DNA from 2 places in the Novacetimonas pomaceti genome. Region 1 is predicted to be linked to the other one. Evidence: riboswitches for the same ligand, from Rfam matches in the RefSeq annotation. Region 1 holds a riboswitch; the other holds the start of a gene.
What was found. Region 1 has a riboswitch for S-adenosylmethionine ahead of CFR71_RS13010 (homoserine O-succinyltransferase). Riboswitches for the same ligand answer to the same signal wherever they lie in the genome.
Positions count from the first base shown of each region.

Region 1 (4,632 bases):
GCCATCGCGCCACCATGACCATCCCCACGTCATTGCCAACATCATCCAGGGTTCCCTGACCATGTCACACGCAACCGCCGGGAACATTCCCGACAAGATCCCCGAAGAGATCAACGTCCTGTGGTTCCTGCCAACCCATGGCGACACCCGCTACCTCGGCACGCAGAAGGGCGCGCGCCCGGTGGACCTGCCGTATCTGCAGCAGGTGGCAAGGGCCGCCGACACGCTGGGCTATTACGGGGTGCTGATCCCCACCGGCCGCAGTTGCGAGGACAGCTGGGTCGTGGCCTCCGCCCTCGCCCCGATGACCGAACGCCTGCGCTACCTCATCGCGCTGCGTCCGGGCCTGCTGTCGCCCACGCTTGCGGCGCGCATGACCGCGACGCTGGACCGTTTTTCGAACGGGCGGCTGCTCATCAACATCGTGACGGGGGGCGACCCCACGGAAAACGCGGGCGACGGGCTGTTTGCCGACCATGCCACCCGGTACGAAATCACGGACGAATTCCTTACCATCTATCGCGCGCTGCTGCGGGGCGAGCATGTCGGGTTCGAGGGGAAGCATTTCCACATCCGCGACGGCCACCTGCTGTTCCCCACGCTGCAGAAGGACGGGCCGCCGATCTATTTCGGGGGCTCGTCCGAGGCCGCGTCGTACGTGGCGGCAAAATCGGTGGACAAATACCTGACATGGGGCGAGCCCCCGGCGCAGGTGGCCGAAAAGATCGCCCATATCCGCAGGCTGGCGCATGAACGCGGGCGGGAGGTATCGTTCGGCATCCGCCTGCATGTCATCGTGCGCGAAACCAGCGCGCAGGCATGGGCGGCGGCGGACAGCCTGATCAGCCACCTTGACGACGCGACGATCGCAAAGGCGCAGAAGGTGTTTGCCCGGATGGATTCCGTGGGGCAGTCACGCATGAACGCCCTGCACGGCGGACAGCGCGACCGGCTGGAAATCAGCCCCAACCTGTGGGCGGGCGTCGGCCTGGTGCGTGGCGGCGCGGGCACGGCGCTGGTGGGGGACGCGGACACGGTGGCCGAACGGATCGACGAATACCGCCGCCTGGGCATCGATACGTTCATCTTCTCCGGCTATCCCCATCTGGAGGAGGCCTACCGCTTTGGCGAACTGGTGCTGCCGCGCCTGCCGACGGCGCACCCACGCCACGCGGGCGGCGCGCAGGGCACCATGGGACCGTTTGGCGAAACCATCGCGAACGACCACCGCCCCACCCGCGCGGCCTGACGGCGGGACGCGCCATGGCCGGCCCCACCGTGACCACACTTCCCCCGGCGGCGGAGGCAGACGTCACCGCCGCCGCCTTTCGCGACGGCATGGCGGCGCTGGCCTGCGCGGTCAGCATCGTCACCACCGACGGCGCGCGCGGCGCCCATGGCTTTACCGCCTCGGCGGTCTGCAGCGTGTCGGATACGCCGCCGACGCTGCTGGTGTGCATCAACCGCGCCACCAGCGCGCATCCGCACGTGCTGGACCATGGCGTCATGGCCGTCAATGTCCTGCACCGGGGGCAGGCGGCGCTGTCGGATGCCTTTGCCAGCCGGTCGCGCCCGATGGCCGAACGCTTCGCCGCCGCGACATGGCGGCGGGGCCGCACGGGCGCGCCGCTGCTTGACGGTGCGCTCGTCAGTTTCGACTGCCGCGTCAGCGAGGTACGCGATGTCGCCACCCACACCATCGTCATCGCCCGCGTGATCGACATGGTCGTGCGCCATGACGGCGCGCGGCCCGGCCTGATCTGGTTCAACCGCGCCTATGGCCATCCCGTCACGCCGTAGCCGGGAGAGAGGGTGGGCGGGGCGGCATGCTTCACACAATGCGGAGAATCAGGCCGCAATGCTTTTCATGCTTGAAATCATGATCCGCCGCGCATAGAAGAAACGCCAGCATCAGGAGTTGGGACGACGCCCAACGCCAACCTGCCGTTCCGGGCAAGGTGGCGCTTCCGCGAGGAAGGATGTGGCCGGACCCGGCAACCAAACGGATCAAGCCACTGCGTCTGTCCCAGCCAGGTAGTTGGAGAACAGACGTAAAATGCCAATCAAGATTCCGGACGACCTGCCCGCCCGCGACACGCTGGAGGCCGAAGGCGTCATGGTCATGGGCGAGGCCGATGCCATCCGGCAGGACGTGCGTCCCCTGCGGATCGGGCTGCTGAACCTGATGCCCAACAAGATCTGCACCGAAACGCAGATCGCCCGCCTGATTGGCGCGACCCCGCTGCAGGTCGAACTGACGCTGGTGCGCATCAGCGACCATGTCCCCCGCCATACCCCGGTCGACCACATGACCTCGTTCTATCGCGCGTGGCAGGACGTGCGGGCCGAACGTTTCGACGGGTTCATCATTACCGGCGCCCCGGTGGAGCGGCTGTCATTCCGCGATGTCACGTACTGGGACGAACTGCGCCGGGTTTTTGACTGGACCCAGACGAACGTGCACCGATGTCTCAACATCTGCTGGGCGGCGCAGGCGGCGGTCCATCATTTCCACGGCATGCCGAAACACTGCCTGCCGCGCAAGGCGTTCGGGGTGTACGACCATCGGGTCCTGGTCCCGGCGTCACCCTACCTCGTCGGGTTTTCCGATGACGTCTGCGTTCCCGTCTCCCGCTGGACGGAGGTGCGCCGCGCCGACATCCCCGCCCACAGCGGCCTGACGGTACTGGCGGAAAGCGAGCAGACGGGCCTGTGCCTGCTGGATGACCCGTCGCATCATTCGCTGCACATGTTCAACCACCTGGAATATGATTCCACATCGCTGGCGGACGAATATTTCCGCGATGTCGCCAATGGCGTGGACATTGGCGTGCCCCACAACTATTTCCCCGACGACGATCCCACCCGCGCGCCCATCAACCGCTGGCGCAGCCACGCGCACCTGCTGGCGGGGAACTGGATCAACCGCATCTACCAGACGACGCCATTCGACATCACGCGCATTGGCCGTCCCGCCGCCGTGGCCCATCACCCCGCGCCCGCCGGACGCGTGCGCGAGGCCGTGCCGGCCCATGCGGCCGGGCCGGCCTGATGGGATAAGGGACTGTCTGAACATAACCTTTTTGGAAAAAGGCGACGTCCTTCGAAGCTTTTTGCAAAAAGCTTCACCAAAAACTTTTATGATTCCAGGGTATTGTCAGCCCGATCCTTTCAAACAGTCCTTGAAAGTTTCCGGGCACCGGCCGTCGGCACGGATGGCCATGCGGGCTGGCAACCGCGCCCCGCGTGCCGCGTTCGTCTATGGCACGACCTGCGCGGCGCGGCGTTTTCCCCATGCCATGCGGGTTGTCCGTTTTCGCGTCACCCACGCACTGTCCCCGCGCGCCGCGCGGACGACAGCGGACAAGGAATACGCAGCCATGACCAGACCGATGCCCATGACGACGCCCAAGGTACTGATGAAGGGAATGGCCGGCGCGGTCCCCCTCCTGCTGCTGGGCCTGTCATCCGCGCCCGCGCTTGCCCATGGGCAGGCGCAGGACACGACGACCCCCGGCATGACGGACCCCGCCCTGCCGGACAAGGCCACGTCCGACCGCACGGGCGCGACCTCCAGCAATACCCATGCCGAACGGCCGGGAAACAAGCCCGCGTCGGATTACAACAACGCCCCCTACCTGCAGGACCAGCAGGCGCTGGGCCGCAAGGCGCAGAAGTCGCGCCTGTCGCATGGCAAGTCCCCCACGCGGGAGGAAGCCATCCCGCCGGGGATGAACGCCCCGAACGTCCAGCGCGACCCGGCGCAGCCGCCTGACTGATCGCGTCCGCACCCCGCGCAATATCAGGGAACATGGCAATGGATACGCCACGACTTATCGAGGCCTATGCCGATCTGATCCGGCAGGTCGATGCAAGCTCAGCCGCCACGATCGCGCTGGGGGAGCGGCTGCGCAACGCGCGCGCCACAACGACCCCACGGCGCGGGAGGGACTGCGCCAGGTGCAGTCCGTCGCCCGCTCCTATCAGGAGGAACGCCTGCGCCTTGCCGCCCTGTGGCGGGCGATCAGCACGGCGCATCCCGAACTGCCACGCTATCCCATGGATGACGCGGACGGCGTCGTGATGGACGCGGCGCCCAGACCGCGGGAGGAGGGACGGCTGGTTACGCTTCTGCGGCGCCTGCTGGCGGATATCGGCGTGCCCTGAGGCGCGCCGGGCCTTTGGGGCCGTCCGGAAATGACACAGGTTTCCGGATATCGCCTTTTTTCTGAAAGGCGATGTCTTTCGAAGCTTTTTGTAAAAAGCTTCACCAAAAACTTTCAATGATTTCAGCTTTTTACTAGACCTGTATGTTCAGGCCGTCGCCTATTTGCTGAGCACGAGGTCGAACTGCCGCTCCGCCTGCGCCAGCATTTCGGCATGGCGTATGTCGAAATCCCGCAATTCCCCCTTGCGGTTGATGATCTGGATGCGCAGGCCATGGTCGTGGAATTCATGGAGGAAGCCGACCACGTCCATCCCCTGGTGGCGATAGCTGATGGGCGAGAATTCGGTCACGATGCGGATATGGCGCAGGTCGCGCACCATGTCGCGCATGCCACACCAGATGCGGTATTCGACCCCTTCGGCATCCATCTTCACCAGGTTGGGCACCACCTTGCGGCCGATCGC
Region 1 is NZ_NOXG01000024.1:568-5,199, forward strand. Features, by position in the region: gene CFR71_RS16255 (hypothetical protein) at 1-45, opposite strand, end outside; gene ssuD (FMNH2-dependent alkanesulfonate monooxygenase) at 62-1,249, shown strand; gene CFR71_RS13005 (flavin reductase) at 1,264-1,800, shown strand; SAM-I-IV-variant riboswitch at 1,904-2,012, shown strand; gene CFR71_RS13010 (homoserine O-succinyltransferase) at 2,057-3,052, shown strand; gene CFR71_RS13015 (hypothetical protein) at 3,222-3,779, shown strand; gene CFR71_RS16590 (hypothetical protein) at 3,961-4,167, shown strand; gene CFR71_RS13025 (FkbM family methyltransferase) at 4,327-4,632, opposite strand, start outside.

Region 2 (4,632 bases), on a different contig from region 1:
CCAGGACGCGCGGGGCCGCCACCCTGACGGCCATGGACCGGATGCTGACCACCGGGTCGCAGCAGATGGATGCCCGGCGCGCCGAACTGCGCGAACTGATTTCCAACACGCACCAGACGCTGGTGCAGGCGCATGAAACCATGGTGGGGGTGCGGCAGCTGATGTCGCCCCAGTCGGCGGAGCAGATCCACCTGGCCGAAACGATGCGTGACGTGACCGACGCCGCCTACGGGTTGCGCGGGTTCGCCAATGAAGTCGAAAGTAACCCGCAACTCCTGCTGATGGGACGCAGCCAATGATCTCGTGCCTGCCTGTTTTCCTTTCCCGCCACATGGCCACCTGCCGCGCCATGGGGGGACTGATCGTATCGGCCTCGCTGCTGGCGGCGTGTTCTTCCGCGCCGGTGAAGTTCTATACGCTGGGCGCATCCGCCATCGCCACCGGCGCGACATCGGCCAGCGGCAGCGTGTCCCCGGTCACCGAGTCCACCACCGTGATCGAGGTGGAGCACGCGCGCATCCCCGATTACCTCGACGGGCAGGACATTCTGGTGCGCGACGGGCATGAAATCGAACGCAGCTCCCTTGGCCGGTGGGCAAGCCGCCTGTCGGTGGGCGCCACGGACCTGGTCACCGCGCGCCTGGCACAGAAATGGCCCGACCGCTTTGTCACGGACCAGCCGCAGCCGCAGCCCCCGACATGGCGCCTGGCCATCAACATCAGCCGCCTTGATGTCAGCCGTAACGGGGCCGCCGCGCTGAATGCCGACTGGTCCATCATCCCGCAGGACCTGCACCAGCCCATCCAGCGCAACCGCACCCATATCGAAACCACCGGCAGCGGGGCGGGCAGCAACAATCATGTTGCCGAGACGACGGAATCCCTGCTGGATCAGCTGAGTGACAAGATCGCGGCAAGCTGGCCGCACGCCACGCTGCCCACGACGCATGCCACCCACCATCGCGCGGGCAGCGCCAACCCGCCCGTGTAAGGTTGAAAATACCGGCCCGACAATCCCTTGGATTCATAAAAGTTTTTGGTGAAGCTTTTTCCAAAAAGCTTTGAAAGACGTCGCCTTCTTGAAAAAAGGTGACACCCAAAAACTTTTATTATCCTCTATCAGCAGGCTGTTTTCAGACAGCGCCCCCTTCAGTCAGGGGTGACGGGTGCGAAACGCGGCACGCCATTTACTTCCTGCATCCACATCTCCAGCGGGCGGACCCAGTAATCGCCGCGCGCCTCGCTGCGATAGGTCACCAGCCACTCTTCCGTCTCGCTATGACGGCCGACGCAGATGACAGTGTAAAGTCCCCCCTTGTAATGACGGTACAGGCCCGGGGCGGGTTGTGCGGGTGCAACCATTTGCATCGTGTCTCCTTCATTGCATCATGGAACGGGGGCCTTTTCATGTCCGCCGCCCGATGACCTGAAAAATAGGGAGATATCCGTCGCATGTCCTGCCGCCCGCGTCACCTGCCGCCATGCCCGCCCCGCCCCGCCGCATGGTGGGCCGCGCCGGGCGGGGTGGCGGCCATGGGCGTGGCGCTGCTGCTGGGGGCATGTCTCCCGGCCCATGCGCGGGCGGACCGTGGCGCGACGGTGGTGCTGGCGCAGCATCCCGGCACCGAACTGGACCGGCAGGCGCGGCAGCTGCAGGCGCAGGACCTGCGCGACGCGCATGCGCGGGGCGAACATCCGGTCGTGCTGACGGCATCGGGGCCATTATCGGACCATGCGGGGGACATGGCGCTGTTCGTGCAGCTGCAATCCCCCAGCCTGTGCGGGTCGGCAGGATGTTCGACGTCGGTTTTCCTGCGCCGTGGCGACAGGTGGAGCTGCGTCCTTGATTCGCTGAGCGGCCCCGTGCGCATCATGGCACAGACCCACGGCGACATGCATGACCTGCTGGTCGATGACGGCGACCGCTGGATCTGGAACGGCGCCACCTATGCCGATACGCAGGCCACGCCCTCCCCGCCCGCGACGGGGCGATAGGACAGGGTAGCCAGATATCGATGAAGGATGCTGGAGCGGGTGAAGGGAATCGAACCCTCGTATGCAGCTTGGGAAGCTGCCGTTCTACCATTGAACTACACCCGCGTGCCGCCTTCCTATAACCGACGCCCGCGCGCGATGCAATCGTCGTGACATGCCCGCCGGCGCATGGGCCGTCTCCATCCCCGGTGCCCCTGTCCCCCGGTGGTTGACGAAGACGGGTGCAATCCGCAATAACCATCCCTGTCCCGCAGGCCCGCAAAGACGGGGGCGGTGCCCTCGTGATTTGATTCGGCCGGCTTGCGGCGAGGTTAAACAGACGCGCTAAAGAGGCCTGATGCCGCCACAGGGCGCTGGTGTCATGGTTTCCACGGCCGGACGATCCATTGCCGAAGGAACCTGGTGCCGGACATTCCACCCCCTATTCCGGTCCAGGCGCTTGTCCTTTCGGTGTTTCTGACGATTTTCTGGTTTGGGAATCCTGACGATCATGACTGAGAACTCCACCCCTTCCGAATGGCGTCCGGCGACGCGCCTGCTTCACGCGGGCGAGGAACGCACCCCCTATGGCGAAACGAGCGAGGCGCTGTTCCTGACATCGGGCTTTGTCTATGACAGTGCCGGGCAGGCGGAAGCGACCTTTCTGGGCGATGTGCAGCATTACCAGTACAGCCGCATCACCAACCCGACCGTAACCGCGCTGGAACGCCGCCTTGCGGATCTGGAAGGGGCGGAGGACTGCGTCACCACCTCCACCGGCATGGGGGCCGTGTCGTCCGCCCTGCTGGCGCAGGTGCGGGCGGGCGAACGCGTGGTGGCGTCGCGTGCCCTGTTCGGGTCGTGCCACTGGATCGTGGCCGAACTCCTGCCCCGCTATGGGGTGAAGACGGTGTTCGTCGATGGCGCGGATCACGCGGCATGGGCCGCCGCCCTGTCGGAACCGACCAGCGCCGTGCTGCTCGAAAGCCCGTCGAACCCGATGCTCGACATCCTCGACATCCGCGCGATCTGCGACCTTGCGCACAAGGTCGGGGCGCTGGTGGTGGTCGACAACGTCTTCGCCACCCCGCTGTACCAGAAGCCGCTGGAACTGGGCGCCGACATCGTCGTCTATTCCTGCACCAAGCATATCGACGGACAGGGGCGCACGCTGGGCGGGGCGGTGCTGGGGCGCAAGGAATGGCTTGACGACGTGCTGCGCCCGTTCGTGCGCAACACGGGCAACACGCTGTCGCCGTTCAACGCGTGGGTGATGCTCAAGAGTCTGGAGACGCTGTCGCTGCGCGTGAACGCGATGACCGCGAATGCGGGCCGGGTGGCGGACTTCCTCGCCTCCGCCCCGCAGGTCACGCGCGTCTTCTATCCCGGCCGCGCCGACCACCCGCAGCATGAACTCGCCATGCAGCAGATGAGCGCGGGCTCCACGCTGGTGGCGTTCGAGGTCGCGGGCGGCAAGGCGGGGGCCTTTGCCTTCATGGACGCGCTGCGGCTGATCTGCATCTCGAACAACCTGGGTGACGCGCGTTCGCTGGTGACGCACCCGGCAACCACCACCCATATGAAAATCGGGCCGGAGGAGCGCGCGCGCCTTGGCATTACCGATGGCACGATCCGCTTTTCCGTTGGACTGGAAGATGCGGAGGACCTGATTGACGACCTGCGTCGCGGCCTGAGCGCCGTCGCCGCGCGCTGAGTCACAGCCCGGAGCATCCCATGGCCCAAGACAAGCCGTTTCCCCCGCCCCCCGGACACGATCCGGACTCCGCGCTGGCCGCCGCCATGGAGAACACCCCGTGTTACGAGGCACGGACAGGCGACGTGCGGGTGCTGGTCCAGACGTTCTGGCTGGATGACCAGTCGGAACCGGAGGAGCGGCGGTTTGTCTGGGCCTATCGCATCCGGGTGGAAAACCACGGCAGCGCGGCCATACAGCTCCTGCGGCGCAGCTGGCATATCGTCGACGGGCAGGGCCGCGTGGAACGCGTGCAGGGCGACGGGGTCGTGGGGGAACAGCCGGTGATCGACGCCGATGGCTGTTTCGAATATATGTCCGGCGCGGCGCTGGAGACCCCCACGGGGTTCATGGGCGGGACCTATCACATGATCCTGCCCGGCACGCACAAGCATTTCGACGTGCGCATCCCTTCCTTCAGCCTCGACAGCCCGCACCACACCGCCATCGTCCACTGACCCCCGCCCCGCGCCGCCCGCGCGAAAGGGGCGGCCCGCGAAAACAAGACAGAACCGCAATGACCCCCACCGATACCGCCCCGTTGCACCGCCCCACGCGCGAGGAGGCAGAAGATGCCGTGCGCACGCTCCTGCGCTGGGCCGGCGAAGATCCCGGACGCGAGGGCCTGCATGACACGCCGTCACGCGTCGTCCGTTCGTACGAGGAATTCTTCTGCGGCTATGCCGAGGACCCGGTCGATCTCCTGACCCGCACCTTTTCCGAGGTGGAGGATTATGACGAGATGGTGCTGCTGCGCGATATCCGCTTTGAAAGCCATTGCGAACACCACATGGTGCCCATCGTCGGCGTCGCGCATGTCGCCTACCTGCCGCGCAAGCGCGTGGTGGGCATTTCAAAGCTGGCGCGCGTGGTCGATGCCTATTCCAAGCGTTTCCAGATCCAGG
Region 2 is NZ_NOXG01000004.1:42,607-47,238, reverse strand. Features, by position in the region: gene CFR71_RS06225 (MlaD family protein) at 1-299, shown strand, start outside; gene CFR71_RS06220 (PqiC family protein) at 296-991, shown strand; gene CFR71_RS06215 (DUF1653 domain-containing protein) at 1,150-1,368, opposite strand; gene CFR71_RS06210 (hypothetical protein) at 1,453-1,995, shown strand; tRNA gene CFR71_RS06205 (tRNA-Gly) at 2,027-2,100, opposite strand; SAM riboswitch at 2,264-2,344, shown strand; gene metZ (O-succinylhomoserine sulfhydrylase) at 2,486-3,688, shown strand; gene apaG (Co2+/Mg2+ efflux protein ApaG) at 3,775-4,185, shown strand; gene folE (GTP cyclohydrolase I FolE) at 4,245-4,632, shown strand, end outside.
Region 2: linked by a shared signal. The riboswitch ahead of metZ (O-succinylhomoserine sulfhydrylase) and the one ahead of CFR71_RS13010 (homoserine O-succinyltransferase) in region 1 are both predicted to bind S-adenosylmethionine.